Regions from separate parts of the Paenibacillus sp. FSL H7-0350 genome, predicted to be linked through region 1. Evidence: riboswitches for the same ligand, from Rfam matches in the RefSeq annotation. Region 1 holds a riboswitch; each other region holds the start of a gene.
The links. Region 1 has a riboswitch for cyclic di-GMP ahead of NYE24_RS18065 (flagellar assembly protein A). Riboswitches for the same ligand answer to the same signal wherever they lie in the genome.

Region 1 (8,023 bases):
TCATGGGTAACGAAGATGAAGGTGATTCCCAGCCGCTGCTGCATCTCCCGCAGAATATACTGCATCTCGGTACGCAGCTTCAGATCAAGCGCAGATAACGGCTCGTCCAGCAGCAGTACCTGCGGTTCATTGACAATGGCGCGCGCAATGGCGACACGCTGCCTCTGCCCGCCGGACATTTCATTAATGGCCCGCTGATCATAGCCGACCAGGTTGACGAAGCGCAGCGCTTCCTGCACCTTTTGCTGAATGACATCCTTCTTCAGCTTCTTGATGCGCAGTCCAAACGCCACATTCTCGAATACGTTCAGATGCGGAAACAGCGCATAGTCCTGAAATACCGTATTGACCTGCCGCTCATTGGCGGGAATGTGGTTGATTTTTTTGCCGTTAAGATAGATCGAACCTTCAGTCGGCTCCGCGAAGCCGGCGATTAGACGCAGAATGGTCGTTTTTCCGCAGCCCGAAGGGCCCAGCAGCGTGTAGAATTTACCGCGTTCAATTTCGAAGCTCACGCCTTTGAGTACAGCCTCTTCGTCGTCGTATTGCTTAATCACCTGGTCAAAAGAAATAATAGTGCCTTCCGGGGTAGCTATAGCTAACAACCTCCCTTACTTATGTAGTACAACCTATTTTACCCGCTTCTTGCGGGAGACAATCCGGCAGCGGCATGCTCAGCACGGATAAGCGACAATTCCTGCCTTGGTCTGGCAGACTTCAATATATAGCATAAAGGAATCCTGCAATATATGCGATAGCTTACATTGTGAAATCACGCACAAAAACTTAACAAGTTCGTAAAATCTTGCCCGCCTCCGGCCTGTTTTGAGGTGCTATAATGAAAACGAATGAAAACCATAAAATTTTTCCTATTTACATGAAAGAAGATGACAAACATGAACGAGGGCTTACAAGAGCGCCTTGAAAAGTTCGGATTATCCTTATATATGATACGGATTACGCTCGCCGCTTCGCTCTCGTGGCTGGCCGTGCACATTATCTACGGGGACCATTACCTGTACTTCGCACCGCTGGCGGCGATTCTGATTACCCAGAGCAGCGTCAAGGCCTCCCTTGAAAAAGGCGTCTACCGCATGACCGGCGTGGTCCTTGGCGGCATCGTCAGCCTGATCGTAGGCAAGTTCTTCGATGTGGGCGCGCTGTCGATTCTGCTGATGCTGCTGATTGGCATTGGGGTGGCTACAGCCTGCCGGATCAATATCCAGGCCGTCTCTCAGATCGGTGTCACCTCGGTGCTTGCACTCACCTTCTATCATGACCAATATATCGTCTGGAGAGTCGCCGAGACGCTGATCGGCGTGCTGATTGCCCTCATCATTAATATGATTATCGTGCCGCCCAAGAGCTTCGTCAAGGTCAAGGACCTGGCACTGAAAGGCAGCCTGACCTTATCCGATGCCTTAACCGGATTCGCTGCAAGCGGCCGGGATGCAGCGCAAGCCAAGGCTGCTCTTGAGCGCTCCGGCGAGCTTCTGAAGAAGAGCGACCGGCTGCAGAAGGAGATGCATTACACACTGTCTCATTACCAGTGCCGTAAGGACATTGGCAAGCTGACACAGTCGACCACCCATCTCATCAAGGTTCACTCCTATGTCAAAGCCATAAGCGAAGAAATCGCTCTGCTGCCGGCCCATTATGCCGCCGCTGATTGGATGCTGGAGGTTGTAACCGCAACGGCAGACTGCATCGCCCTGTACGGCACACGGACGCTATCAGATGCCGAATGCAGCGGACGTTCACTCCAGGGGAGTCTGAGAAGAGCCCGCGACGTGCAGCTCGCCTGGTTCTCGCAGCTGCAGGATCAGTGCCCGCTCGCAGCCTTCCGTGATCTCGGTGCGGTGTTCTCCCACCTGAACCGGATTCTTGAAGAGATCGAACGCGCCGATTACGCCGCGCTTTCCACCGCACCACAGCATGTCAAGACACACCCTGCACGCGCCATCCAATTCATACAAAAAGGACTCTTCCACAAGCTATAAGCTTGGGAGGGTCCTTTTTTTTGTGTTGCCATAACTTTTCGGTGGGATAGGATGCTTGCGGGTAAAGTGGCTTGGGTGGCAGCACGTAAAGTTATAGCAGTTGGAAAAATGACACTTGATTCAGCCGAATTATACGCTTTAATTGAAGCAGTTGGATAAAGTACATCTAATCCGCCGAATTCTCTGGAATCCGTTAAAAGTGGGCAAAATATGTGTTGTTTATCCATCTGCTGTTCCCATAGGCGGCATTCATCCAACAGCAAGTGGACAAAATCCAACTGCTATATAAGACGCATTTAAGATTAGAACTTAAAGCCTGCTCCTCGCTGCGGTGAACATATGCCCCTCCGCTGCTTTTTGCTTTTTCCACCTGCCGGGCGAAGAAGACCGTCCCCCTTTTTCCAGTTCTCATGACTTCCATAAGCTGTAAGCGCTGGGAAACCAGTTTTTTTGTCGAAATAGAGCTGCATATTTTAAGTTTTTTGATAAATAGGCATAATATAGTTGAAAAATAGCTCTTTAAGTACTAGAATTAAGCTTGTTTGCAGAAGTTAATGCCGCACAAGAACTATTTATGACTCTTTTTGTCGATTACAGTCGATCACAATTCATCGCCTCTACAGGATGTATCTCATTGATCTATTTCTAAAGGCAAACTTCCCGAAAGGGCAGGACGCAAAGCCATGGGCCTAAGAACGCCGGAATCTGCGTTTACGGTCGCCAGGCTGCCAATAGAGACCACTTAAGCCAACTGTTTACGGGAAGTCTCCCGGGCTTGATGATGTTCTTTCTCTGTACGAATTGCCATTGATCATACGAAAAAGTGAGGTTACAACCATGCCGCAGCAGGATATCGAACCAAGCCGATATGAATTCGTAGAGTCCCTGATGCACGAACGTAAAGGTCTCCTGGATTCATTCTCTGTGGAGGGCCGGGCTTCTGACGGGACAACTGGGGATAAGAATGGAATTATCCTCGTGCAGGACAACCAGATATTCATTACTCCCCCGCTCCCCGGAGGCACTCCCGCCCGCATTTCTGCGATCCACCCTGTTGTCCTGAAGATCAACTGGAAGACCGTTACAGCGCCAACCGAGGTGACCAAGGCAGATTATATTACCTGGGAGATCTGCGAGAAGCCGCAGTATGAAATTACCGTATCGCCTGACAAGCTCAAGGTCCATTTCACTTTATACCGTGCAGAGAAGTACGCCTGGAACCTGGTCAACTGCCCCGCCGCCTTCGAGGCGGTCGTCCGTGCCCAGCCCAACCCGGCAATGCTGCTGTCCACGCTTACCATAGATCAGATTATCGCCTCACTGGACAACCGTTTTATTTTGCGCAACCTGAATATTCCCGCCCTGTACGCGGAGCTGGAGAACCCTACATATCTTCCCGTATGCATCGCTGAAGGAAGAGCCCCGCTGCCCGGCAAGGAAGCCCGGCTGGAATTGCAGCTGCCGGAGCATACACTGGTGGGGAACGGGATGCTTCATAGACAGGGAAGCCGGGCTCAGAAGCCTGCGGATACCATGGAGTATCTCCGTTTCCCGGGAGCCCCCTTTACCTTTGCAGGTGAAGTCTTCGCCCGCAAACTGCCGCCAGAAGAAGGCATTCCCGGCCTCGACACAGACGGAAGGGTCCTGCCCCCTCCCCCGCCGCAGGATATCTACTTTGCTGCCGGTAATCATGCCAAACTCCTTCCCTGTGGTAATATCGTAGCCAAGCACACAGGCAGACCCCGTATCTGCGGAGGAAACAGCAGCGTCCGAATCTGTGACTTCCCTCCAGTCTGTCTGCTGACCAGGGAGATGATGGACCCTGGCGGTGACGTTATGTTCGCAGGCGACATCATTGTACCGGGTGATCTGGATGGATCTGTAAGGATCGAAGCCCTGGGGAATGTGTACGTCTATGGCGATATACGCCAATCTACAATTATAGCCACCGGCAGCATTTATGTTAGCGGCCAGGTTACCGGCAGCGGCCTGTACGCCGGATATGCCGGGGTACAGCAGCATCGTTTGCACAGCTTAGCAAGCCTGCTGCGGACAGAGACGGACGGACTGCTTGAGGCAGCGCGCCAGCTGGCCAAGAATGTGGAATCCCGACAGCAATCCGTGAATTACGGCCTGGTGGTTATGCTGCTGCTGGAGGATAAATACAGCCATCTCGACAGCCTGATCCGCGATTTCCAGGCTGCCCTAAGCCGTATGAACGGAGAGTTCGGCTTCGGCACGGACCCGCTCCGGCAGATGCTTGAGGTATTCGCCCATCCGGGACAATACACCGGGTACATTACAGACAGTGTCCTAAGCCGCTTCTCCAGGCTGCTGCTTAAGCTGGGCGAGGAGATTGAGCTGCTCCAAGAGGAGCATGCGGTGATTAACCTTGCCCGGTCGCAGGACAGCCGCCTGGAGTCCTGCGGCAAGCTGCTTGTGCGTGATTCCTGCTAAGACTACTACTAGATAAGGAGAAGTGAGCGCATGCGATATAACCGTCTGGGCAATAGCGGCCTGCAGGTATCCGCCCTGGGTCTTGGAACCAATTCATTCGGCAAACGGGCAGATCTGGAGACCTCGGTCCGCATTCTGCACACCGCTATGGATCAGGGCATTAATTTCATCGATACCGCCAATATCTATGCCGGCTCTGAATCGGAGCGGATCATCGGCCTTGCGCTTGAAGGCAGACGCCATAACACAGTGCTGGCGACCAAAGCCGGATTGCCGAAGCATGAGGGACCCGGCGGCAGCGGCTCTTCGCGCCATCATCTGATGCAGGAGCTGGAAGGCAGCCTGCGCCGGCTGAAGACCGACTATGTGGATCTGTATCAGATCCATACCTTCGATCCCTACACACCGCTGGAGGAAACCCTGCGCACGCTGGATGATTTGATCTCCGCAGGCAAGGTGCGGTATATCGGAGCCTCCAATTATGCCGCCTGGGAGCTGATGAAGGCGCTTGGGATCAGCGAAGCCCGTAACTGGGCGAAATACATCTCTATCCAGTGCAGCTATTCGCTGGCTGACCGTACGCCCGAAGCCGAGCTGCTTCCGCTCTGCCTGGATCAGGGTCTGGGCATCATCCCATACTTCCCTCTGGCGGGCGGTATCCTTACCGGCAAATATTCCGGCAGCAGCAAAGCCCCTGCCGGCTCCAGAGCAGAGACCGATCCGAACTTTCTCCGCTTCCTTACCCCGGAGCGCATCTCGCTCGGGGAGCAGGTTCAGGCGATTGCGGAGGGGCTGGGCACCTCACCTGCGGCTCTATCCCTGTCCTGGCTAATGAACCGGCCCGCGGTCTCCACGGTGATTGTCGGAGCGACTACAGTAGAACAGGTACAGTATAATCTGCAGAGTCTTTCTGCTTCGCCGGATGCGGGGATACTTAAGCAGCTTGACCTGGCCAGCGCCGCCTTCCGCACCGGCGAGCCGTTTGCGGTCTACCGGCTGCCGTAAGCGGTGACGGTGACAGTGACGTTCATATCTATAAACACACAAAGCGAGCTCCCGTAGACGGAGACTCGCTTTTGTGTATTTTGGCTCATGAAGAATGTGTATTATACCGCAGCGATGAACCGCTCCATGTCTTCCTGTACGGTAGTAATACCGCCGATGCCGAAGGTATCTACCAGAACCTTAGCTACGTTAGGCGACAGGAAGGCCGGAAGCGTAGGGCCCAGATGAATGTTCTTCACGCCCAGATGCAGCAGCGCCAGCAGTACGATCACCGCTTTTTGCTCATACCAGGCAATGTTATAGGAGATCGGAAGATCGTTAATATCCGCAAGACCGAAGACTTCCTTCAGCTTAAGTGCTATAACCACAAGAGAATAGGAGTCATTGCACTGGCCGGCATCAAGTACGCGCGGAATTCCGCCGATATCGCCAAGCGCCAGCTTGTTATATTTGTATTTGGCACAACCTGCGGTCAGGATCACCGTGTCACTAGGCAGCTCTGCTGCGAAGTCGGTGTAATAATTCCGGCTCTTCATCCGTCCGTCGCAGCCAGCCATGACGAAGAATTGCTTGATGGCGCCGCTCTCTACTGCTCCAACCACCTGATCTGCCACGTTCATTACAGCCGCATGGGCGAAGCCGCCGATAATCTCGCCTGTCTCAATCTCTACCGGAGCACTGCAGCTCTTGGCCTGCTCGATCAGAGCTGAGAAATCCTTCTCTCCGTCCGCGCCTGCCGCGATATGTTGAATGCCCGGATAACCGGTGTTGCCTGTCGTGTACAGCCGGTCTTTGTAGCTGTCCTTCGGCGGTACGATGCAGTTCGTGGTCATCAGAATCGGACCATTGAAGCTGGCAAACTCCTCATTCTGCTTCCACCATGCATTGCCGTAGTTGCCTACGAAGTGGCTATATTTCTTAAAGGCCGGATAGTAGTGGGCCGGCAGCATCTCACTATGCGTATACACATCCACTCCGGTACCCTCGGTCTGCTTCAGCAGCGCCTCCATGTCCTTGAGATCATGACCGCTGATCAGAATACCAGGGTTCGTGCCTACTCCAATATTGACTTTGGTGATCTCCGGATTACCGTAGGCTGCGGTGTTGGCACGGTCAAGCAGCGCCATCACATCCACGCCGAACTTGCCGCACTCCAGCACCAGAGCCGTCAGCTCACCGCCGTCCAGATTATTATCCAGCGCAGCTGCCAAGCCTTTTTCCATAAAAGCATGTGCCCCAGCTTCGTAGAAGCCCAGTACCGCAGCATGCTCCATGTAAGCAGCCATTCCCTTCAGACCATAGGTCAGCAGCTCGCGCAAGGAGCGGATATCCTCATGCTCCGTAGCAAGCACACCCACCGCTCTCGCCTTGTCCATCAGCTCTTCATCCGTCACCGCATTCCAGTTCGCCGCGTCATGCTCCGACAAATAGGCCATTACTCCGGCATCAGCCACTCTGCTGCGCCACAGATCCCGCAGGGCCAATCCTTCCCGGATCTTCGCAGTGAAGTATTCCGGCACGAAGTTGGCATTGGTAATCGTAGCGAACAAGCTCTCTATGATAAATTTCTCCGTCACCGGATCGGTAATCCCCAGCTCACGCCCGCTGCGCGCGAAAATGGCAATGCCCTTGAGTGTATACACCAGTAGATCCTGCAGATTTGCTACCTCACTGGTCTTGCCGCATACCCCCTGAATCGTACAACCGGTCCCCTTAGCTGCCTCCTGACACTGGAAACAAAACATTTCGCTCATTACCTGAATCACTCCTTATCATTAATGGAATCGCTCTGTGCCTCGCCTTTACAGTTACCAATAATTGTAGTAGACTTTCGTCTATCAATCGGTAACGAATGTTACCAATCACAACTCATCGGGAGGAAAAGTATGAGACCGGAGCCTGCTTCGCTGCAAGCCTGCCTGCTATTTCGCGGAAAATCCGCAGATGAGATCGAACAGTTACTGTATACGCTGGTCTACTCTGTCAGCTCCTACCATAAGAATGCGATTATTCTGGCAGAGGGTGATCCGGCGGAACGGCTTGGGATTCTGCTCTCCGGCCGCATCGAGGTACAGAAGACACACCCCACCGGCAGCAGTGTGACCATCGCGCATCTGAAGGAGGGGCAGACCATCGGCGAAGCCGTATTGTTCCGCAGGAATAACACCGTGCCCGCCACCGTCACAGCCACTGGCCCCTGCAAGGTGATGTTCATCAGCAAGCAGGAGCTGCTGAGATTATTCGCAGCCGACACCGATATCCTCACCCGCTTCATCGAGAATCTGTCCGAGCGGCTGGTGCTCGTGAACAGGAAGATTGAGAACCTGTCCGCCGGGCCGCTGCGCCGCCGTATCGTAGACTTCCTGCTGGAGCAGGGAGAGCAGCAGGAATCCGATACCTTGAAGCTTCCCTTCAGCCGGAAGGAATGGGCCGAGCATATGAACACCGCCCGCCCCTCCTTGTCGCGGGAGCTGGGGTTCCTGCGCGACCAGGGCTGGATCGAATTCAAGGGCAATGAAATCACCCTGCTGAACCGGAGCCGGATGCATGATTACATCCAG
Region 2 (8,023 bases), 2.2 Mb from region 1:
GGAGTGCAGGCCCCAGGCTGCGCACTTCCAAAGAGTGTTTTTGCATTTAACAAGTGGAAACGGCATTGCCGTCCTTTGAAAGGACGGTACCGTTTCAGCGAGAAATAGAAGGATAATATATCGTGTGCAACCTATAAATTCTTATATTTCTATGAAATCCGGTAGGCCGGCACCTGCCTGCCGTCGGTGTCCGTAAAGCCGTATTTCCGTGCCAGGTCCCCTACCTTCTGGGGAGTACCAGTCATGGATATCACTTCTGGATCAGCAGCAAGCGCTGCAACTGCGCGTCCGACATAGGCTGTTGACTCGGTCGTCCTTAGCCCCTCCTCCTCCTGCCAGTGCTCCTCATCTGTGCCGAAGCTGTCCAGGACCAGCTCGGTCCGCATCCAGCCGGGAGAGACGGGGATCACCGCGATGCCATCCACAGCCAGTTCAAGGGATAATCCGTAGGCCATGCGCACCAGCGCATTTTTGGACAAATCATAATAGAAGTTTCCGGTGTATTTATACTCATCCCAGAAGGTCGTATGGACGATTAATTTACCCGCCCCAGCTCCTTCGCTGCGCATCAGTGGTATGGCATAATAATTAGTCTTGAGCTGCGCCCGGACCCCGGCAGTGAACATATGATCCCAATGCTCCACCGGCTGCTCCCAGAACGGTTCATTCCCGATAAAGAGACTATTGCCTCCCCAGACGTTATTGACCAGAATATCCAGTCTGCCCTGCTCTGCGCTAATCTGCCGGATTACAGCTTCTGTCTCACTGTCACTGGTATGATCACAGCGGATTACAGCTCCTTCCCCGCCTGACCGGCGAATCTCAGCCAGCACACCTTCAAGCGTCCTTGCATGTTGCTCCTGCGGTGTACCAGCATTCCTGCCCGTAATGTATACATAGGCGCCTGCCTTCGCCAGCTCCAGCGCAATGCCTCTGCCCGCTCCCCTGCTCCCTCCTGTTACCAATGCCACTTTCCCTTGCAGATTTGTCATTTGATCCGCTCCCTTACATCTATCATGCCCGGATTAGAAGATCATTTGCGCTAATCCGTACTCTTGTCTAATATATACCTTATACATGACAACCACTGACATATATAATTTAATAATAAAGTTAGGGAGGCATCCGAATGAGAGCAGACCGTCTGATCACTATCGTTCAACTTTTACAGAGCCGCGGCAAAATCAGCTCCAAGGAGCTGGCGCAAACGCTGGAGGTATCCGAACGTACAATCTTCCGGGATATGGAGGCACTCAGCTTCTCCGGAATTCCCTCAGCGGAATGAACACCAAGGAGATTGCCGCGCTGCTGGTGCCCGCTGATCCGGCGATTCTGCACGCTCTGGGCATTCAGGAGGAGTTCTCCTCGGCCGCCCGTAAGCTGCAGGCTGCCGCTACCAGGCAGCCCGTCTCTGCTTTCAGCTTCCTCAGCCAGCGGATTCACATCGATGGAGCCGGATGGCATCCCTCCGGGGAGACCTATCCCTGCCTAGCCGCTTTACAGGGAGCCTTATGGGAGAACCGCAAGGTGAGCATCACCTATCTGCGCGGGGAGGATACTACCGAGCGGCTGGTTGCACCGCTGGGGCTGGTAGTCAAGCGCGGCGTCTGGTACTTGGTCGCGGGGCATGACGGCGAGATGCGGACCTACAGGGTCTCCAGAATTACTGAGGCCAAAGTCACAGCTGAGTCTTTTGAGCAGCCGGAGGATTTCGTCCTGTCTGAGTACTGGGAGACCTCCACCGCAGCGTTCAAGTCTGCCTTGCCCCGGTACCCCGCCAGCCTGCTTGTCAGGAATCACACGATGAAGGAGCTCCAGAGGGAACGATACGTCGCCCTGTTGCACCAGGAGCCTTCTGAGGCCCCTGGCTGGATCAGGGCCGAGGCCGAATTCAACACGCCGGAGTCTGCACGCCGGATCATCCTCTCCCTGGGTCAGGGCATCAAGGTGACCGCACCGCCTGAGCTTGTAGATACTGTTGCTTCAGCTCTGCGTGAAGCGGCAGCATTATACGATTTTTAATAATAGACCAAATGCACTAGTATCCCCTATAATATTACAATACACATTATTATTTATAGGGGGACTCTACATTATGGACTGGATGAACAAGCTGCCGTTGAAACAAAAAATCGTCACCGGATGTTACCTGGTTGCCGCTTTATTCGCTGTCCCTGTTTTAATCACACTAATCCTTATGGACAGGCTGCTCATCGGCATTATTCTTGTCGCCGTTCTGGCAGCGCTGACTTACCCGCTTGCGCGCTTCATTGAGAGAACGCTTACATCTTCATTTGAGGATATCTCCAATGTGACGCACACCATTGCCAAAGGAGACTTCACCAGCCGTGCCGACGAGAGCGGCTCTATGGGTGACATTAGCCGGTCCTTCAACACCATGATTGACAAGCTCAAAAAAATCCTCACCGATGCCTCACAGATTACCCGGCAGGTTATGGACGCCAGCCGCGGGATTGAAGACAAGAATCAGAATCTGAAATTTGTCATGGCGCAGGTGGCCTCCTCCTCCAATGAACTGGCTCTCGGCGCTAACGAAATCTCAGTGGATATTGCTGATATGACCGAATCGATCAAGGATATCGAAATCAAAGTCTCCAATTATACGAATTCCACCAAGGAAATGAATAGACGATCTGTACATACGCTGGAATTGGTTGAACAGGGACGGCAATCGGTGGATACCCAGGCCGAAGGCATGCGCAAGAACATCCAGGCGACCCAGAAGGTGGCGGATACCATTGAAGCCCTGTCACAGAACGCGCGCGGCATTACGATGATTACCAAGACGATTACCGAAATTGCCGAACAGACCAATCTGCTGTCGCTCAATGCCTCTATTGAAGCAGCGCGTGCAGGCGAGCATGGCCGTGGCTTCGCTGTCGTTGCCCAGGAGGTCCGCAAGCTGGCTGAGGAATCCACCGCTTCAACCAAAGAGGTATTCGGGCTGGTACGCAGCATTGAATCAGATATCAAGCAGGCCATTGATAATATCGCCATCAACGAAGAGGTAGTCCAGGTACAGAATAAGATGATTACAGAGACGGCCAATATTTTTGCTCAGATCGTACATAGTGTCCAATACATAACCGAGCAGATCGCCTCCTTCTCCGCAGAGAGTGACCTTATGCTGGAGAGCGCGCTTAAGATCTCCGGGGCGATCGAGAATATCTCAGCCATCACCCAGGAGACCGCCGCAGGGACCGAAGAGGTATCCGCAGCGATGAACGAACAGATTCACGCTCTGCAATCCGTAGCTGAGGAGACAGAGAAGATGACTTCCGCTGTCTTTAACCTGCAAAAAACAATTCATATTTTCAAATTCTAACCTTAGCCAAAAGAGACACATCTGCGGGATTTCCTGCAGATGGTGTCTCTTTTTCTGTGCAAAACTAAGATTGTTATGTAATATTCACAAATTGTTGAAATTGTGCATAAGGGTAAAAAATCCGCTTTGCACTTCTTTACTATAGTCGTTCTATAGGCATAGCTTGTCTATAAGGCATCACCGCACACATACACTACTTAAGTCCTATAAGTGGATTTTACATTGCTGTATATCTAGTGAATTCTTAACATTTTACAGTAGATCAGGAATGTAATGAGGCTTTATGCTTACTCCTCATAATAATAGCCCTAAATATCCATTTGCATTTTAAGACTTTAGCCTTCCAAAGGGAACCATTTTCAAAAGTTTGAAAATCCAAATATTCATCCATTTTCACTCCTGAATATTCGTCAAATTCCGAGTTTCTTCTCATCGGGGTTATTGACAAAAGAGGAGTGAGGAATATATTGTAAAGGAAAATTCTTCACAGATTCATTTATAATCGCATACCGGCAAAATTCACCGAAAGGGAATGACGCAAAGCCATGGATCTACAGTCTCATTTATGAAGTGGGATCATGACAGCCAGGTTGCTGAAAAACTGTAAACGCCTTAGGTTATGCGTTTGATTATGGTGATTCGTGCAACAGACCTGTGCTCCTATGTTGAGTACAGGTTTTCTATTGCTGACTAATACAAATAACAACTTGCGGGGTGGATGTTCTGAAGACAGTTGCAGATTATATGGCGGAAGCATTACGCAATTTGGGAGTCACACATTCTTTTGGAATCATAGGCAAATCTATTTGCCCCATCGCTTTGAAACTGGTTGACTATGGTATTGAGTTCATCCCCGGCCGGCACGAGTCTAGCTCCGGCTTCGCTGCCGGCGGTTATGCTCTGAAGACCGGCAGCCTCGGAGTAGCCTTCGGCACTTCCGGTCCGGGCGGAACGAATCTGCTCACCGCAGCAGCGCATGCCAAGGCCAATAATCTTCCCGTCCTCTTCATCACCGGCCACCAGTCCATCAAGGAGCTGGGCATTCCCCAATGTCAGGATTCCACTTCCTATCTGGCTGATTTGGCGGATATGTTCCGGCCGGCCACCCTCTTCAGCAAGCTCGTTGAACGCGGGGATCATTTCAGCACCATTTTCAATCATGCCCTATCCATCGCCCTCGGTGACCAAAAAGGTCCGGTTCATCTCTGCATTCCGTTTGATGTGCAGACAGAGCGGCTTGCGGAATGCCGGATTGTTCTGCCGGAACGTGAAGGGCTGGTCAGCTATCAGAACTATGAACGGGTCAGCTCGGCGATCAATGAATCCGCTAGACCCCTGATCATTGCCGGTAAGGGCGTCAACCGCTCAGGAGCACATCAGGAACTGGTCCAGCTGGCCGAGACCTTTAACATACCTGTGGTCACCTCTCCAGGCGGCAAAGGCGCTATAGCTTACGATCATCCGCTCTACCATGGTCCAATAGGCGTCGGCGGCTCCTCGCATGGAGATGAACTGATGAACAACAGCGACCTCTTCATCGTTCTGGGGTCCCGCCTCAGCGATATGACCATCTGCAACCTGAAGCCGGAGAATCATCCGCGGCAGCTGATCCAGTTCGATGTAGACCCGACCTTTGTCGGTAAAATACTCACCTCATCTACTATTGCTGTCGGCGGAGACTTAAGGGACAACCTGGCTCTGTATCTCCAGAAGCTGGACTTCTCAGCGGTTACCAAGCATGAAATCACAGTCTCGAATGATTACAATGATGAGCTTCCCGTACTGGCGGGGCTCTCTCTGGCTTCGGTAATGAGCACGATGAGCGAATTGATTCCTTACAACAGCAGCGTGTTTGTAGATGACGGCAGCCATGGATTCAATGCTGTGAAATGGTTCAATGTGCGCAGGCCCGGCAGCTTCATATTCGATGCCTACTTTGCCTGCATGGGCAATTCAATTGGCATGGCGATCGGCGCCAAGACGGCCTCTCCCGGTGAGACGGTCTTCTGCATTACCGGGGACGGCTGTTTTATGATGCTCGGAACTGAAATAAACACAGCTGTTTGCAAGGACATTCCGGTGATTTTCATCGTGGTGAATAATATGCAGCTGGATATGGCGCTTAAGGGGATGGAGAAGACCACCGGCCGGATTGACGGTACGATCTTCGAGGTTCCAATGAATGCCGTGAAATTCGCTGAATCTCTGGGTGCAGCCGGCTTCCGCTGTGAGACGCAGGAGGAGTTCGCCGCTGCCATCCGCGAAGCTGTAGCGCTTAACAAGCCAGCTGTCATTGAATTGCTGACTGACCGCGATGAAATGCCACCTACGGCTCACCGCACGCTGGATCTTACGTAAGCAAGCCTTATTGCACACCGTTTCTAACCTACTATCAGGAGGCCATAGCGTGAACAAGAACACGAACAGCGGACTCGATCATTTCACTAATCTCTCTGGAGATTATGGGGCCAAGGCCCTAGCTCCGATCAAAGAGCATTTTCCGGAACTAGCCGAATATATCATGGGCAATGCTTATGGCGATATTTTTCAACGGACCACGATTGGCTCTGACTGGAAAGAGATCGCGGTGATCTCGTCTCTGATTACGATGGGGCAGTATGAGCAGTTAGGTGTTCATTATGTAATGGCGCTCCGTGTTGGCATGACTGTTGAGCAGATCAAGGGCGTGCTGCTTCATCTGGTCCCTTGCGTCGGTGCTCCCCGGGTAATTTCGGCCTTTAATGTGCTGCTGGATACCCTGGAGGAAATCAAAGAAAAATCTTCATAAATCTACAAATTTCGACTTTTCGATTGCGCATTTCAGCATGCTCCGGTTATAATGAAGGCAAAATATCCCAAATTCGAATGCAATTTGTCGAATATAGTCACAAATATCATGTTTTGGGGGTATTTCAAATTACACTTAGGGAGAGATCAACATGGGACAATTTATTTTGAAGACAGACACTGCGAAGAAAGTAATCAATATCGAGCTGGAGGGAACCTTCTCTAACGAGGACGGACTCAAATCCATACAGGCTTACCAGCAGACCATCAACCCCATTAGCCCTGCTGAATATGCCCTGGATATCGACTGCCGCAAGCTGAATGTAACAGCTCCTGATGTCGTGCCGCTGCTTGAAAACTGCTTCATCATGTTCAAGGCTGATGGCTTCCAGAAAGTGAGTCTTACTCTGGAAAATAACCCGATCCTCAAAATGCAGCTGGCACGCCTGGGCCGCAAAGCCGGACTTGAGAATCTGGAGATTACTTCAACCGTACAAGCTTAATGAACCGGAGCAGATTCGTGAGAAGTGAGAAGTACAACTAAGACAACTTTTAGGAGGTCTGCACTATGGCGGGGATTCGCATTAAGGACATTGATATCTACCATCCAGACAAAAGAATCGGCAATGAATTTTTCATTCAGCATTTTGATGACAAAGGTATTGATATCCGCGGACTGCTGGCTACTCTGGGCCGTGAAAACCGCTACAGCATCGACAGCCCGGATGAGAACTCCCTGACAATGGCTTATGAAGCCGCAAGTAATGTTCTGGAGAAGACCGGTCTTACCGGTCCTGACATTGACCTGATTGCTTATGCAAGCCAGACCCCTGAATATATATTTCCTACGAACTCACTGATGATTCACCGCCTGATTAACGGGGCTTCGCATACCATCTGTATTGACAGCAATGCCAACTGTGCCGGAATGACGGCTTCGGTTGAGCAGGTCAGCCGCCAGATGATGGCGAACCCGAGAATCCGCCGCGCCCTGGTGATCGGCTCCGATTATGTGGCGCCGCATGCGGACAAGAATGATCCGGTGTATTACGCGAACTTCGGTGATGCCGCTGCCGCTGTCATTCTGGAGCGCGACGAGCATTCGGTCGGCTTCATTGACTCTATCTACCAGACAGACACCTGTGTGTACGGCAACTCACTGTTCCCTGCAGAAGGTCTGGCTAAGCTCGGGCGCACCGGTGTTGCCGCAGGAGAGTTCAATGTGAAATTCATACCGTTCGATGATTCCATCTGTGTGGACGCCGCTTCCGAATCGATCAACACCCTGCTGAGCAACAACGGTATTGATCCTCAGTCAATCAAGGCCGCCTGCTTCTCACAGCTGTCCCTTCCGAACATCCAGGCCGTCTCCGGCAAGATCGGCATTGCCCCTGAGGCCGCAGTCTACATAGGCGATGAGTTCGGCTATACCTCGACCAGCAGCCCGTTCATCGCCCTTCACAAAGCCGTCACTACCGGGCAGCTTGAACGCGGCGACAAAGTCCTGTTCTGGACCGTTGGCGCCGGATGGCAGAATGTCGCATTTGTAATGGAGTACTAATCATAACGTTCATTCTGTTCTATAGTAAACAAACGGCCCGCAGCAGAGTTTCTGACTGCGGGCCGTTTCTGTTCTTCTACCTATATCCTGCTCTAAAGTCTGCCTTCGTGCTTGCCCTCATGCTTCTCCCAGCCCATCGTGCGCGACACAGCATCCTGCCAGACGCCATATCTGCGTTCCCGCTCCTCTGGCTCCATCTGCGGCGAGAAGACCTTCTCGGCGGTGTTGAAGCTCTCCAGCTGCTCACGGGTCCATACCCCAGAGGTGAGCCCGGCGAGCAGCGCGGCACCAAGTGCCGTAGTCTCCGCATAGGTTGTTCGTGTCACTTC
Region 3 (8,023 bases), 1.0 Mb from region 1:
TTTTGAAGTGTAGTTTTGATTCAACAAAAATTTCCTGGTATTGAAGCGAATATATGAATCTTTTAAATTCTTCATTTTTTTCTTTTTTGTCAGGCAATTGATCTAATAAAATATATAAAGAAATGGGCTCGTTTGTTGGATTCGAATATTGAAAGCCAAATATATGTTTGAAAAATTGATAATAAAGCAAGAAATACTCATTGCCTCTTTGTGCTTCGTTTAAACCAACTGCTTGGTACATATTATGAGTGAACATGATTCTAATTTTCACTTTATCTTCTTTTACAAAATTAAAAAACAAATTAATGATCTCCATATATTTTTCTAAGTAGTTTTCCGTAACCTTTTGCCACTTGATTTCACCAGTAAGATTTAACTCCATTCTTTTTTTGTTGAGTGCTTTGTTAATATAGTCAAAATCAGTAGATCTAATTAAGGTGCCTCCATAAAAATTACCGAAATATCTCCCTTTTTTTTCTGATTCATCTGTATATATAATATACTGCAATGCATAGACCTCCATTTCCTATTGAGGGCAATACTTTTGTCATATTTTAAATTTATGAATTTGTATGTTTTTAGCATGCTGACGTTCATTTCTTCGGCAGTGTAGGTGCGGGGTGGCCGTTGGGCGAATGGTTGTCCTGGCTGTAGGTTTGCTGGTCGGTTTAGCGGTCGGTTTGGTGGTTGCTTTTACAGCTGTTTTTTTGGTGGCGGCCGGCGCAGATTTGGCCCCCCCTTGTTGTGTTAATGGTACTCTCCTGTTGCATATCACCATTTGGCACAATTGGTGCGGCAATAATATCCGCTGTTTGCATCTGTTCTTCCCGGCTGACCCTCCGCTATTGCAGAATCAAAATTAAGTGTTGCCAGTAAGCAAGAAATATAGCTTTTTCTCAAAAAAATCCTCCCCGAGTAGTGTTCTGAAAATAGTCTAACAGAGAAAGGGAATTTTTACTATATAGAAGGGGGTTAATTGATAGCGCTCCATCAAGAATTGCTCGCTGTTCACATAGTGGAGTATACTGCAACTGGAGAGGAAGCGAACAATATATGAAATGCCTGACCATTCGCCAGCCGTGGGCCACGTTAATTGCGCTGGGAGAAAAACAAATCGAAACCCGGACCTGGCGGACCGCCCACCGGGGGGAGTTAGCTATTCATGCCGGGATGCAGGTAAATAAAGCGATCTGCCGGACGGAGCCGTTCCAGTCGTTGCTTGCACGTCACGGCTACACTGCGGACAATCTGCCAACCGGCAAGATCATTGCAGTCAGCCGCATTGCGGATTGCTGTGAAATGACACCGGAGCTTGCGCAGCAAGGCTGGCCGGGTGGAAATGAATATGTATTCGGCAATTATGCCGAAGGAAGGTATGCCTGGAAGCTGGAGGAGGTTGTTCCGCTGGTACATCCCATACCTGCCAAGGGACGTCTGGGGTTCTGGGAATATCCTGTGCTGGAAGAGGAATTGTGAATTTCCTGACGATATTTTGAAGAAAAATTGCTCCGGATTGGCTGCCGGCTGGTATAATTGGGATATTCGGCGGGAAATCTTCCTATATATAAGGATAGTTGTGCTCTGAGGCGGTCTACCGCTGGAGAGGGGCAGGAATGCCGGGAAGGGGCGTATGCATAATAGATGGGAAGCCTTCTAATTGCATGGCTTTGTATGCTTTGTTTGTTTCTTGCGTTCAGGGATCAGGTCAGCCGTAGAATCTTGTACCCGGTAGCTGTGGTGGTTATATGCGGCACGTTGGGGTATTGGACGTTGTTAATGTAATTGCATCCGGGTGATCATTTAATGCAGAAGTCTGCCGCTTGCGGCAGGCTTCTTTGTTATCCTTGCTTCGGGCCGCCCTGCGCCGTCTTCTCCATACCCAGATACCTGCGCATATGCAGAGTGGCCTGGGCGGCAATCACGTCATCCAGCAGCAGCATCCGCTCGTGATAACCCCTGCAGACGAATTTGGCTTCAACACCCGCCTCCAGCCGATTCTGTTCATAGACCCTCAGACCACGGGCGCGCATCCCGGCACGGACCTCCCGCAGATCGGCAGAAACGGCATGGACTGCCCTCTGGATGACCTCCAGATAAGGCGCAGGCGTGCGAAGCTCTGAGGATATAGCAGAAGCATCGCGCTCGAAGGCGGATAGAATAAGCGGCAGCAAAATATAGGATTTGACCAGCAGGTTATCCTGGCTCTCTGCTCTATGCATCCCTCTCAACCCCTCAAAGAGAACGTATATTCGCATTGTAACTCATCCTTCAAAAAATAATCAATGGGTTTTATAAATTAACTCAAATAATGTGACATTTTTCACAATAAAATCAAATGAATTATTTTATATTAAAATTGAAATATTAAAGATTGAAAAATAAATCAGCTCAAAGGAGAATGGCAATGAGTCATGAAGGAAGTCTCCGCCGTGGTTTAGTATTCGGGATCATTCTAAGTGTTCCGCTCTGGGTATCAATGATTGGCTGGATTCAGCTGTTTGGGTCCGCCTAGGCGACATTTTATTCAAAATATATGAATTCTATTAGCAGGTGTCGTCCTCATGGGCGGCGCTTTTTTTCGGGGCTAAGATTCCCATAAATAGGGGGGATTACATTGAACAGAAGCGAAATGGGAGGGGAGATGGGCTTAGGGTGATAAAAATAGGACAAATGCATCAAATTTTAATAATATAAATTGATATAATTATAGAAAAGCGGGATAAACGGCTACAGCCAATTCTCTGATTTCTCGACTTTTTTCGTCAATAGATAAAAAAGAGACTCGTCCCTTAACCCTTATGGTACAAGGGATCAAAGAGGAACCTTCGCAAAAAATAATTTCAAAAAATATACTGGGAATGGATTGACAACAGGGTGGGGGAGCGGATAAACTAAAATAGTACAAAAGTAACAAATGTCATAGACTCAACAACGAATTTACATAAGCAAATCTCAATTTCATACCGAAATCATGTACAAACGCAAACCGTATCGAAAGAACGGGACGCAAAGTCAGGAATCTACTGTCTCTAAAGTTGAGGCTAGGGTCGTCCGGCCGCCGTGAAGCTAACCCTTCGTGGCGGTCTTTTTGTTGTTATAGTTGCGTGACAGATTCATAGAATAGTAACTAGGAGGTGTGGACTATTGAAAAAAAGAGTGCGTAAAACAGCCGCCATCATTATGGCTGGCCTATTGACCTTATCCAGTGCTTTTACGTGGGGGACGGATGTTAGAGCAGCTTCAGGGGTGCCGTATACGCCAACACCGGTTTTAGGAGTCGCAGGGAATTTTAATGCTTTTATCCTCGGGGATTTTGCACAGAGCAATGATCAGATTGAGGGCCGCCTGGCAGCGGCAGGGAACATTACCCTCTCGGGAGGTTACGGAGTAGCAAGAGCATACAGTGGTGCTGCGCCGACGGATGTACTTGTGGCCGGTAAGAATTTTGTACATTCAGGCAGTGGAGAGATCTATGGAAATGTAGTATTTGGGGATAGCTTTACAGCCAATGAGCCTGGTGTCAACATTAGAGGCGGGAAGAAAAATGCCAGCCCGATTGATTTTGCAGCCGAGCGGGAGTTTCTAATCTCGCGTTCCACAGAGTATGGGGCCTTGGCCGACACGAATGAGATTGGCAATAATCATTATGGGCAGCTTACGATAAATGCACCAGATCGCTTCAATGTGGTTCATGTGGATGCCGCGACACTGGCGAGTACGAATTATATTCAGTTCAACATTGCCCAGAACGCTACGCTGATTATTAATATAAGCGGGCCTACAGTCAATGTGCCGAGCTTTTCAATGAAGGACGGCAGAGCCAGTCAAGTATTGTTCAACTTTTACGAAGCCTCTGCGGTGAATATCGCTTATACCTCATTCTACGGGACGATCCTCGCACCTAGAGCGGATGTTCATTATGCCGGAGCAGAGCTTTACGGGACCCTGATTGCAAAATCTTTTCGCGGCGGGGTTGAGATGCACCTTGGGATGTACGAGGGAGAGGGGCCGCCGCCGAGTCCGACGCCGACCGCAACGCCGACCCCTAGTCCATCACCGACACCAACTGTGAAGCCTACACCGACGGTAACGCCGACACCGACTGTGAAGCCAACACCGACGGTAACGCCGACACCGACAGTGAAGCCTACACCAACGGTAACGCCAACACCGACAGTAAAACCAACACCGACGGTAACGCCGACACCAACAGTGAAACCAACACCGACGGTAACGCCGACACCGACAGTGAAGCCGACGCCAACACCGACAGTGAAGCCGACGCCAACACCGACAGTGAAGCCGACGCCAACACCAACCGTGAAGCCGACGCCAACACCAACCGTGAAGCCGACGCCAACACCAACCGTGAAGCCGACGCCAACACCAACCGTGAAACCGACGCCAACACCAACCGTGAAACCGACGCCAACACCAACTGTGAAGCCGACGCCAACGCCGACAGTGAAGCCAACGCCGACAGTGAAGCCGACGCCAACACCAACCGTGAAGCCGACGCCAACACCAACCGTGAAGCCAACGCCAACACCAACCGTGAAGCCGACGCCAACACCAACCGTGAAGCCAACACCAACGCCAACAGCGGTGCCAACACCAACGCCAACAGCGGTGCCAACACCAACGCCAACAGCGGTGCCAACACCAACGCCAACAGCGGTGCCAACACCAACGCCAACAGCGGTGCCAACACCAACGCCAACGGCAGAGCCAACACCAACGCCAACAGCGGTACCGACACCAACGCCAACAGCGGTGCCAACACCAACGCCAACAGCGGTGCCAACACCAACGCCAACAGCGGTGCCAACACCAACACCAACACCAACACCAACACCAACAGCGGTGCCAACACCAACGCCAACAGCGGTACCGACACCAACGCCAACGGCAGAGCCAACACCAACGCCAACAGCGGTACCGACACCAACGCCAACAGCGGTGCCAACACCAACACCAACGGCAGTACCGACACCAACACCAACGGCAGAGCCAACACCAACGCCAACAGCGGTACCGACACCAACGCCAACAGCGGTGCCAACACCAACGCCAACAGCGGTGCCAACACCAACGCCAACAGCGGTGCCAACACCAACGCCAACAGCGGTACCGACACCAACGCCGACAGCAGTGCCGACACCAACGCCGACGGTAGAGCCGACACCAACGCCGACAGTTGAGCCGACACCAACGCCAACGCCGATACCAACGCCGACAGTTGAGCCGACACCAACACCGACAGCAGTGCCAACACCAACGCCAACAGCGGTACCGACACCAACGCCAACAGTGGTACCGACACCAACGCCGACAGCAGTGCCGACACCAACGCCGACGGTAGAGCCGACACCAACGCCGACACCGACGCCAACGCCGACACCAACACCGACGGTAGAACCAACGCCGACACCAACACCGACGGTAGAACCAACGCCGACACCGACACCAACACCGACGGTAGAACCAACGCCGACGCCGACACCAACACCGACGGTAGAACCAACGCCGACGCCGACACCAACACCGACGGTGGAACCAACACCGACACCAACACCGACGGTAGAACCAACGCCGACACCAACACCGACGGTAGAACCAACGCCAACGCCGACGCCGACACCAACACCGACGGTAGAACCAACGCCAACGCCGACGCCGACACCAACGCCGACGCCAACGCCGACACCAACACCGACGGTAGAACCAACGCCGACACCGACACCAACACCGACGGTAGAACCAACGCCGACGCCGACACCAACACCGACGGTGGAACCAACACCGACACCAACACCGACGGTAGAACCAACGCCGACACCGACGCCGACACCAACACCGACGCCGACACCAACACCGACGGTAGAACCAACGCCGACGCCAACGCCGACACCAACACCGACGGTAGAACCAACGCCGACGCCAACGCCGACACCAACACCGACGGTAGAACCAACGCCGACGCCAACGCCGACACCAACACCGACGGTAGAACCAACGCCGACGCCAACGCCGACACCAACACCGACGGTAGAACCAACGCCGACACCAACACCGACGGTAGAACCAACGCCGACGCCAACGCCGACACCAACACCGACGGTAGAACCAACGCCGACACCAACACCGACGGTAGAACCAACGCCGACACCGACACCAACACCGACGGTAGAACCAACGCCGACGCCGACACCAACACCGACGGTAGAACCAACGCCGACGCCGACACCAACACCGACGGTGGAACCAACACCGACACCAACACCGACGGTAGAACCAACGCCGACACCAACACCGACGGTAGAACCAACGCCAACGCCGACGCCGACACCAACACCGACGGTAGAACCAACGCCAACGCCGACGCCGACACCAACACCGACGGTAGAACCAACGCCGACACCAACACCGACGGTAGAACCAACGCCAACGCCGACGCCGACACCAACACCGACGGTAGAACCAACGCCGACACCAACACCGACGGTAGAACCAACGCCAACGCCGACGCCGACACCAACACCGACGGTAGAACCAACGCCGACACCAACACCGACGGTAGAACCAACGCCGACGCCAACACCGACGGTAGAACCAACCCCGACGCCGACACCAACACCGACGGTAGAACCAACGCCGACGCCGACACCAACACCGACGGTAGAACCAACGCCGACACCGACACCAACACCGACGGTAGAACCAACGCCAACGCCGACACCAACACCGACGGTAGAACCAACGCCGACACCAACACCGACGGTAGAACCAACGCCGACGCCAACACCGACGGTAGAACCAACGCCGACACCGACACCAACGGTAGAACCAACGCCGACACCAACGCCAACACCAACGCCAACACCAGTAACAACGCCAGCGCCAACATCGCCGCCGTTCAGTTTCCCTCCAGTGCCTACGCCGACTCCGATTATTGGATTTATCGTGAGCAATGACGTGGCTGTGAATGATGATCCGCTGCCGCTTGGACCTGTAGCAACTCCAATAGCTACAACAATACCGGCACCAACGCCGACACCAGCTGTTGCGGTTGCGCCAATAGTAGCAACACCGGAGCCTACGCCTTCAGCGGAACCGGCACCCGATGTAGTCATTATTGATGATGAGGTTCCTCTAGGCAGTGTGCCTGTGGATGGAATGCTGCCGAAGACGGGCGAATCCAGTCCTGCTCCTTATTATTTTGCTGGTTTGGCACTCGCTGGTCTGGGCTTGATTCTTAGAAGAACCACCAGAAACAGCAAACGTAAGTGAATCACCGGAACTGAGATTTATATAGACAAACGATGACCCTGTAATTTGACAAGGGCTGCTTTCGGAGATGAAGTTCTCCTGGAGCAGCTCTTTTTTCATTTGATACTCCTACACTTAAACAGCGGAGCGGGCGGAATGATTGTGGAGAAGCGGAGCGGTCGCCTTTGTATCCGGATTTTCACCGATTAGGGGAATGTAAAAAAATCTGGATACAAGAGCGATTGGAACAACGTTCCGTTTGCGGAGCGTGCTCCTAAGCGTCGTCGTAATTCATACTCCATCCATTCATGCTGAATCTTGCCTTAGCCCCGGCTGTATTTTCAGTTAGCCGTACTCCCGTGCTATACTAGGCTCAAATTACACTAAGCAAAAGATCCTATTCCCTGGCTGGAATGGTTGCTTACTGAAGGAGGAACGTTGATGTGGATGATAACCCTGCTTGTGGTGCTGATCGTGGTGGCCGCAGGGGTGGGATATGCCGGATTCTATTTTTATGGAGTAGCCATTAAGCGGGCCCCTAAGGAATTCCTGGCCAAGACCCCAGACCTTAAGATCGATCCGCCGCCGGTGGCTGGAGCCTCGTGGGGAGAAGGGGCGGAGTGGGTGTCCCGGCAGACCTTCCGTGAGGTGGAGCTGGTGTCTGAGGATGGACTCAAGCTGCAAGGCTATTATCTGGCGTCAGAGCGTGCTGCCGGCCGGACGGTCATTGTTGCCCACGGGTATTCCGGGAAGG
Region 4 (8,023 bases), 1.7 Mb from region 1:
GTTCCCTTCACCTGGCTAGGGCTCTGCCACATCAGATGGACATTGGCATCGCCAGCATTCTCATAGTACTCTACTTTGATATCGTACAATTGCCCGGCAGTTAAGGCTATGCTTCCTGTGCGGGCAGTTCCGCTCTGTTTGACCCAGCTGTCAATGACCGCTGTGCCGTTCACCCACAAGCGGATACCGTCATCCGATGTAGTATAGAACTGATAAGTCTCACTGTAAGCCGGCTTAATCTGTCCGGTCCAGCGAATTGAGAAGTAATCTACGCCCAGTGCGGCATTAGGAGTCCCCTGACGCCAATTGAAGCTGATGACATCATCGTTACGCACCATAACCGGTGTCCCCGAGAGCGTCATGTTCTTGAAGTATTCTCCAAGCAGGCCATTCTGGCCAGGCTTACTCTCCGGGTCGCCGAAGGTTGGGACCGGCTTCTGAGTCGGCGCAACGGTTGGTGTTGCCGTCGGCGTTGCCGTCGGTGTTGCGGTTTGTGTCGGTGTTGCTGTTGGTGTCAGTGATACTGTAGGCGTCGGCGTTGCCGTTGGCGTTGCGATTGGCTTAGGAGCCGCCGCCGGAGCAGACCAGGCCTTATATTGGTCACGGGTTAGTGTGTAACTGTCATTCATGAAATTCTTGATTGTCGCCGTGCTGTTATTCTCATAGAGCATCTTGCCCCAGTTCATCATGAACACGTAATTCTGCTGGTTCAGCTTTAGCTTCGATATATTTGGCATTTCACCGTTCTCGCCGATGCCGATCGGTTTGCCGCCAGCCAGGCTGGTCAGATCATCATGATATTTATTGGAGTAGTCGTTATTATATATATCTGCTGCCAGCACATCCACTCTGTCCGCGCCCGGATAAGTCCGTGGATAGGGATCGGAGCTTGCATTAGGCGCATTCGGGTTCCATACCCAGAGCAGATTATTTAACTGATGAACGTTCACGAACCGGTCATACATAATATTCCACAGGGCTGTAAAATTATCTTTCTTCCCCCACCAGAACCAGCCGCCGTTCATTTCGTGGTAAGGTCTCCAGAGGATCGGAACCTTAGCATCCCGCAGGCTTTTCAGAGAGACCGCTACTTTATCCAGATCGGTGATCAGTGCATTATACTCTGGCGTTCCGGGGGTTACGTATTTGTTAAATTGCGCCTGGGTGATCGGCTTCTGCACATTGGACCATTCGTACTTGGTGCCCGGCAGATTCTGGTGGAAGGTCATGGCGACAATGCCGCCCGCTCTGGACCAGTTCGTCGCACTCCAGACGATATTTTTGCGTTGTGCAGCTACTCCGCTCTCACTCTGCCCACCGATTGCTCCCAGCTCATAACCATGCAGTGCTGCGTATTGTCCGCTTGTTCCCTTCAGCTTGTTGCTCAGCTCATCCGGACTCTCGAAATAGTCATGCTGGCCTGTAATGATTCCATTTCCCGAGATATCATACAGATTGTTCAGCAGCTTGACCGCCTCCGCTGAGGCGTTAGGGTTCACCGGCGCTCCTTCAGAGGAGGCAGCCTTGACGGTGGAAGGGGCGATTCCCAGTCCCACAGGTACAGCAGACAATACCACGGCCAGCGACAGCACAGCGCAGAGCAAACGAGACTTACGGTAAGTTTTCACAATATTCTCTTCCTTTCGGTAGCCAGGCTGCCACTCTTGCGAAGGCCCTATAGCTTTGCGTCCCTGTCTTTCGATCAGGTTTGCCTTTGTCGTTTTGGAAGGATCAATCCCTCTTACCGTAAATTATCGTCTTTATGCAATTTTTTTGTAGAGCAAACGCGAATTTCTCCGAATAAATAGTTCCGAGTACCTGTTTTGATTCTGTAACAAATGGTTAAATAGATAAGTTAGACCTACGAAATAAACTGATGTAGCGCTATATCCTCCCAGTCCAGAGTAATACGGATGTTATCTTCCTCTACCAGCTCCGACCCCGTCTGCACCTCAATGAACTCCACATCGGTAAGAGCAAGAATGGCATGCTTGGTCCCTTCCGGTATCCGCACCACATCTCCCGCCTTCACCGTATGCATCTTCTCATTGATGACAATGCTGGCTTCCCCGCTGACGAAGGTCCAGATTTCACTGCGTTTGTGATGCAGCTGATAGCTGATATTTTTGCCCTCATTGATGAAAATCCGCTTGGTCAGCACCTCGTTGCCTTCGTCATACTTTACATAATCTATCACCTTGTAGTGGCCCCAGCGGCGCTCCTCGTACATCGGTCTTTGTTCAAAAGACTTCAGCACTTCCTTGATCCGCGGACTCTCAGTCTTGTGCGTCACCAGAATGCCGTCCGGGCTGGCAGCGATAATCAGATCCTTCGCCCCGATCACGGTAATCGGAATATCCAGCTCGTTAATGAGGCAGGTCCCCTCGGAGTCAGCGGTCACAAAGCCTTTGCCGACATGGTTGCTGGTCATTTCCTCGGTCAAGGTGTTCCAGGTACCCAGGTCCTTCCAGAATCCGGCATACGGCTGTACGACGATGTTCTCTTCTTTCTCTACCACTTCGTAATCGAAGCTGATGGAAGACAGCAGCTTATACTGCTTCTGCAGTTCCTCATAATTAAGCGGCAGCCCTTTGCGCTGCAGGATATCCAGCAGGTAACCCAGACGGAAAGCGAACACCCCGCAGTTCCAGAGAGCCCCCTGGCTAATCAGCTCCTCGGCCTGCACACGGTCCGGCTTCTCCTGGAAGTGGCTGACCTGCAGATAACCATTCGCTCCCGCATCTGCACCCGTTGGAATAATGTAGCCGTATTTCTCCGAAGCATGCTCGGGAACTACGCCCATCAGCGCCAGGTTCGCCCCGCTCACCAGCATGGTGTTCTCCAGTTGCAGTACCGTTTCGAAAAAGGAGGATTCCACGTATGGGTCCACCGGCAGAATCGCCACGGTCTCGCTTGGGGAAACCCCTGCGATGGAATAGAGGTAGGCCGCCGTCAGCGCAATGGCCGGGAACGTATCCCGCCGCTCCGGCTCCACGATGATCGGCACCTCGCTGCCGAGCTGGCTCTGGATCATCTCCACCTGGCTGCGTCCGGTCGCCAGATAAGAGGACCCGGCCATGCCGTTCTCCTCCAGCTGTCTCCATACCCGTTGTACCATTGATTCCGGTTCACCTGCCGGACTTGCCAGTACCTTCAGAAATTGCTTGGAGCGTGAATCATTGGACAACGGCCAGAGCCGCTTGCCGGAGCCGCCTGATAGAAGTACTAGTTTCATAGTGAACCCTCCATATCGTATTGTTATTGGGTATTTCTTATTGCGGCTGTGTGTTAAAATCCCGCCTGTTATGAGGGTCGCTGCAAGGAATTTTGGGCTTACGGCCGCTGTTGTCTCCAGATGTTGTTGATTATATTGCTTGCAGCAGATAACATCCGGAGACAAAGGCGGACGCTAACGCTCCTACAGCTCCAAAATTCCTCTCCACTCCATTTCATAACCGGCTTTACTTTTTATATCCGCTTCGCCCGCAGGCGAAGCTCCCGGCTAAAGATCCGGGTATTGCCGCTTGTTGTAGCGGCAAGGGGGGCCGGGCTGCCGCTTGTTCCAAGGCGTCGCCGCTGACCTAGCGGCTAGAGAAAGCAAGAATTCCAAGACAATGGAATTCAAGACCGGGATTCAAGACTCTTGTTCCAAGGGCTTGCCGCACAAATTTGCGGCGGCAGAAGCTGGTTAGTTTAAGTACGTGACACAAATGCTGCTCAGTTGCTCCATTTGGCTCGAATCCGAGAAATCAAGGGCACTTGTGCTCCTCATTTGCTCGTTTAGCCAACTTTCCCGGGATTCAGGGGCACTTGTGCTCCTTATTTGCCCGTTTAGCCAACTTTTCCAGGATTCAGGGGCACTTGTGCTCCTCATTTACTCCATTTGGCTCGAATCCGGGAAATCAGGTGCACTTGTGCTCTTCATTTACTCGTTTAGCCAACTTTCCTAGGATTCAGGGGCATTTGTGCTCTTCATTTGCTCATTTAGCCAACTTTCCCGGGATTCAGGTGCACTTGTGCTCCTCATTTACTCATTTAGCCAACTTTCCCGGGATTCAGGTGCACTTGTGCTCCTCATTTACTCATTTAGCCAACTTTCCCGGGATTCAGGTGCACTTGTGCTCCTCATTTACTCATTTAGCCAACTTTACCGGGATTCAGGTGCACTTGTGCTCCTCATTTGATCGTTTAGCTAACTTTCCCGGGATTCAGGGGCACTTGTGCTCCTCATTTGCTCATTTAGCCAACTTTCCCGGGATTCAGGGGCACTTGTGCTCTTCATTTACTCCATTTGGCTCGAATCCGGGAAATCAGGTGCACTTGTGCTCCTCATTTGCTCGTTTAGCCAACTTTCCCGGGATTCAGGTGCACTTGTGCTCCTCATTTACTCATTTAGCCAACTTTCCCGGGATTCAGGTGCACTTGTGCTCCTCATTTACTCATTTAGCCAACTTTCCCGGGATTCAGGTGCACTTGTGCTCTTCATTTCACCGCGCAGCCCACTTTCAGCGCATTCAAGAGGATTTATCCCCTTCATTTCGCCGCGCAGCCGATCCGGCGCAGCTCCTCCAGAAAAGGCTGACTCGCCGTGGATCGCTGCCCTTGATCGCCGCTCTACACCGCGCCAGCCACGCTAGCGGAGAATCCGCTAAGCCCGCCCATCTGCGGGCGGCCGACGGAGATGTACTCGAGGCCGGTGCCTTCGATTTGCTCTTTGCTATAGACGTTGCGGCCGTCGATCAGCACCTGGCGGCGCATGGTTCCGGCGAGCTGGTGCAGGTTGATCTCCTTGAACTGGCTCCAGTCGGTCAGCAGGCAGACGGCATCGCTGCCCTCGGCAGCCTCTTCCGCCAGTCCGCACCAGCGGAGCTGCGGGTGATCGTATTCCTTACGGAAGTTATCGGCCGCAATCGGATCGTACAGCTTGACGATGGCGCCTTCGGCCACCAGCGCCTCAACAATCTCACGGGCCGGGGCCTCGCGGACATCATCGGTATTGGGCTTGAAGGCAAGCCCCCAGATGCCGATGACCGCGCCTCGCAGGCTGCCGAGCGATTCATGGAGCTTGGAGATAATCATGAAGCGCTGGCCTTTATTGACTTCAACGACGGATTTGAGCAGCTTGAACTCATAATCCACGTTACCGGCAATCTGGATCAGCGCATTGGTGTCCTTCGGGAAGCAGGAGCCGCCATAACCGATACCGGCTTGCAGGAAGGTCGAACCGATTCTCTGGTCCATCCCCATGCCGCCTGCGACTTCGGTGACATCTGCTCCTACCTTTTCGCAAATGTTGGCAATCTCATTAATGAAGGAGATCTTCGTCGCCAGAAAAGCATTCGAGGCATATTTGATCATCTCAGCGCTGCGGATATCCGTAACGAATACGTTGTCTGTGAAGCCCTTATGAAGCTCACGCATGGTCGGCTCAAGCGCCGAATTATCCAGTCCGATGACGATCCGGTCGGGATGAAGCGTGTCGCGGATGGCAGAGCCTTCACGGAGGAATTCAGGCGCAGAGACGATATCGAAGGGATGATTCGTGAGGGAGGAGATCAGCTGGCGGATACGCTCATTGGTGCCAACAGGGACGGTCGACTTGGTCATGATGATCTTGTAGCCTTCCATCGCCTGGGCAATCTCGGCAGCGGCACCTTCGATATACCTCAGGTCGGCTTCGCCTCCCGGCAGGGAAGGTGTACCCACGGCAAGAATGACGATATCGGAGCGGCGGACCGACTCCTGAAGATCGGACGAGAAGCTCAGCCGGCCCTCGCGCAGATTCATTTCGATCAGGGCCTCAATGCCCGGCTCATAGATGGGAGATTCCATCCGGTTCAGCTTATTGATTTTCTCCTCATCCTTATCCACACAGATGACATGATTTCCATTTAAGGTAAAGCATACGCCTGATACAAGTCCTACATAGCCGGTACCAATCACTGCGAGTTTCATACTTTCATCCTCCTTTTAGGAAATTGACGTAGGCCTGTTCCACATACTGCTTGAACTGAACCATAAACGCCTGCTCATCGAATTTGCGTGCATGGCCCATAATCTGGTCGATATCCCACGCATAGGACTCCACCTCATCAATGGCCTTAAGCAAATCATCAACTTCCTGGTGCTGGAAAAACACGCCGTTAACGTATGGGATAATCGTGTCCAGCGCGCCCCCGGCCTGATAGGCGATGACCGGTCTTCCAGCAGCATTCGCCTCCAGCGGCGTGATGCCAAAATCCTCTTCCCCCGGGAAAACAAACGCCCGGCACTGGGACATCAGCCCTGTAACTTCCTCATCCTCCAGCCGGCCCAGGAACGATACATTCCCCTTGGCCATGCCTTCCAGACGCTTACGGTCCGGTCCGTCCCCGACAATATACAGCTTAAGCCCGTTACGGTTGAACGCCTCCACCGCCAGATCGATCCGCTTGTAGGAGACCAGCCGCGAGACAATCAGATAATAATCCCCAATGCTCGGGGAGCTGGTGAAGCGGGCTGTATTGATCGGCGGGAAAATCACATCGGAATCCCGGTGGTAATAATTCTGAATCCGCGTCTTCACGACGGAGGAGTTGGCGACGAACTGGTTCACATTTTTGGAGGTGCGCTGGTCCCAGTTCTTGAGCCGCTGCATATACACCTTGAGCAGTCTTTTGAACAACCCGGAATTCGATTGCCGCTCCATGTACGTGTCATAATCCCAGGCGAAACGCATCGGCGTATGACAGTAGCACAGATGGAAGGTGGACTCGGGCACCTGAATGCTTTTCATAAAAGCACTGCTGGAGCTAAGAACGATATCATACCCGCTGAAGTCCAAATCGCGGACAGCCATGGGGTAGAGCGGGAGCACCCCTTTGAAGTTACGCTTCACTCCCGGAATCTTCTGCAGCCAGGAGGCCCGGATATCGGCATCTTTGAGGTTATCGGTCAGGCGGCTTCCGTTAAAAACCGTTGTGAAGATCGGAGCTTCCGGGTACATGTGATGGAAAACCTCCACCACCCGTTCCGCCCCGCCCATCTGGATTAAATAATCGTGCGCGATCGCAATTTTCATGTGAATCATCCTCAAAGTTTTATGGAGCAGCATCATTAAGTAGTACACGCATGGCTAGAGACAGATATGATGCAAGCCTTAAGCATTATGGAGCGGGAAGGTCAGGTAACTGCCAGCAGACCTTTGTAGTAAGCGACAATATCCTTGACCGTGTTCTCGATGACAAAATGCTCTTTCACCCGTCTCATGCCATTATCCGCCATCCGTCTACGCTCTTCGGGATGGTTCAGCATCCAGGTGATGGAGTCTGCAAGTACAGTAGCATCTCCCGGCTGGATCAGCAGTCCTGTTTCACCAGGAACCACGATCTCCACCGGTCCGCCTTCATTGGAGGCAATGACCGGCAGTCCGGCCGCCATGCCTTCGACGATGACCTGGCCGAACGGCTCAGGGGTAATCGACGTATGAATCAGTAAATCCGCTTGGTTCATCAGTCCTTGTATATCATCCACATGACCCAGCAGGCTGACATTGGTGATGTCGTCCCGCTGCATCTGCTGAATTAATTCCTGCTTGTATTCTTCCTCTCCGAACAGGGCATCACCGGCCAGCCAGAACTTCACGCGGCTGTCCTGCTTGAAGGCCTTGGCCGCTTCCAGCACAATGTGCTGGCCTTTCCAGTGGGCAAGCCGCCCGACCAGCAGAACGTTGAAGTCCTTCCGCTCCCGCCGGCCGATCCCTTCGCCGATCGCCTTAGCGAAGGCCGAGTAGACGACCAGCGTCTTCTTCGAGCGCGGCAGATCCAGCGCATTCAGCGTGGAGTGGGAATTGGCAATGACCCCGTTCGGCAGCAGGCGTGACAGCAGCCGGATCGCCTTGGCGACAACCGGCTTCAGATAAGGCGCCCCGATGTGGTCCCGGATGTGCCAGATCAGCGGCACGCCTGCCTTTTTGGCGGCGACGGCTCCGTAAAAGGCTGATTTCAGGGAATTGGTGTGCACACAGTCCACCTTCTCCTCCTTC

Region 2: linked by a shared signal. The riboswitch ahead of NYE24_RS08540 (thiamine pyrophosphate-binding protein) and the one ahead of NYE24_RS18065 (flagellar assembly protein A) in region 1 are both predicted to bind cyclic di-GMP.
Region 3: linked by a shared signal. The riboswitch ahead of NYE24_RS22855 (choice-of-anchor A family protein) and the one ahead of NYE24_RS18065 (flagellar assembly protein A) in region 1 are both predicted to bind cyclic di-GMP.
Region 4: linked by a shared signal. The riboswitch ahead of NYE24_RS25525 (PA14 domain-containing protein) and the one ahead of NYE24_RS18065 (flagellar assembly protein A) in region 1 are both predicted to bind cyclic di-GMP.

What each region holds. Positions count from the first base shown of each region.
Region 1 covers NZ_CP151972.1:3,960,476-3,968,498, forward strand. The annotation lists gene NYE24_RS18055 (ABC transporter ATP-binding protein) at 1-605, opposite strand, end outside; gene NYE24_RS18060 (FUSC family protein) at 888-2,000, shown strand; cyclic di-GMP riboswitch class I at 2,641-2,733, shown strand; gene NYE24_RS18065 (flagellar assembly protein A) at 2,808-4,457, shown strand; gene NYE24_RS18070 (aldo/keto reductase) at 4,488-5,462, shown strand; gene hcp (hydroxylamine reductase) at 5,564-7,216, opposite strand; gene NYE24_RS18080 (Crp/Fnr family transcriptional regulator) at 7,349-8,023, shown strand, end outside.
Region 2 covers NZ_CP151972.1:1,809,532-1,817,554, forward strand. The annotation lists gene NYE24_RS08520 (SDR family NAD(P)-dependent oxidoreductase) at 150-992, opposite strand; gene NYE24_RS08525 (HTH domain-containing protein) at 1,130-1,285, shown strand; gene NYE24_RS08530 (WYL domain-containing protein) at 1,282-2,022, shown strand; gene NYE24_RS08535 (methyl-accepting chemotaxis protein) at 2,096-3,346, shown strand; cyclic di-GMP riboswitch class I at 3,848-3,944, shown strand; gene NYE24_RS08540 (thiamine pyrophosphate-binding protein) at 4,061-5,704, shown strand; gene NYE24_RS08545 (carboxymuconolactone decarboxylase family protein) at 5,754-6,134, shown strand; gene NYE24_RS08550 (hypothetical protein) at 6,286-6,636, shown strand; gene NYE24_RS08555 (3-oxoacyl-[acyl-carrier-protein] synthase III C-terminal domain-containing protein) at 6,702-7,694, shown strand; gene glpK (glycerol kinase GlpK) at 7,787-8,023, opposite strand, start outside.
Region 3 covers NZ_CP151972.1:4,991,644-4,999,666, forward strand. The annotation lists gene NYE24_RS22835 (DUF3800 domain-containing protein) at 1-508, opposite strand, end outside; gene NYE24_RS22840 (hypothetical protein) at 636-863, shown strand; gene NYE24_RS22845 (ASCH domain-containing protein) at 1,054-1,476, shown strand; gene NYE24_RS22850 (hypothetical protein) at 1,839-2,219, opposite strand; cyclic di-GMP riboswitch class I at 2,971-3,063, shown strand; gene NYE24_RS22855 (choice-of-anchor A family protein) at 3,145-7,290, shown strand; gene NYE24_RS22860 (alpha/beta hydrolase) at 7,717-8,023, shown strand, end outside.
Region 4 covers NZ_CP151972.1:5,617,990-5,626,012, reverse strand. The annotation lists gene NYE24_RS25525 (PA14 domain-containing protein) at 1-1,628, opposite strand, end outside; cyclic di-GMP riboswitch class I at 1,643-1,723, opposite strand; gene NYE24_RS25520 (sugar phosphate nucleotidyltransferase) at 1,862-3,235, opposite strand; gene NYE24_RS25515 (UDP-glucose/GDP-mannose dehydrogenase family protein) at 4,615-5,955, opposite strand; gene NYE24_RS25510 (glycosyltransferase) at 5,960-7,060, opposite strand; gene NYE24_RS25505 (glycosyltransferase family 4 protein) at 7,162-8,023, opposite strand, start outside.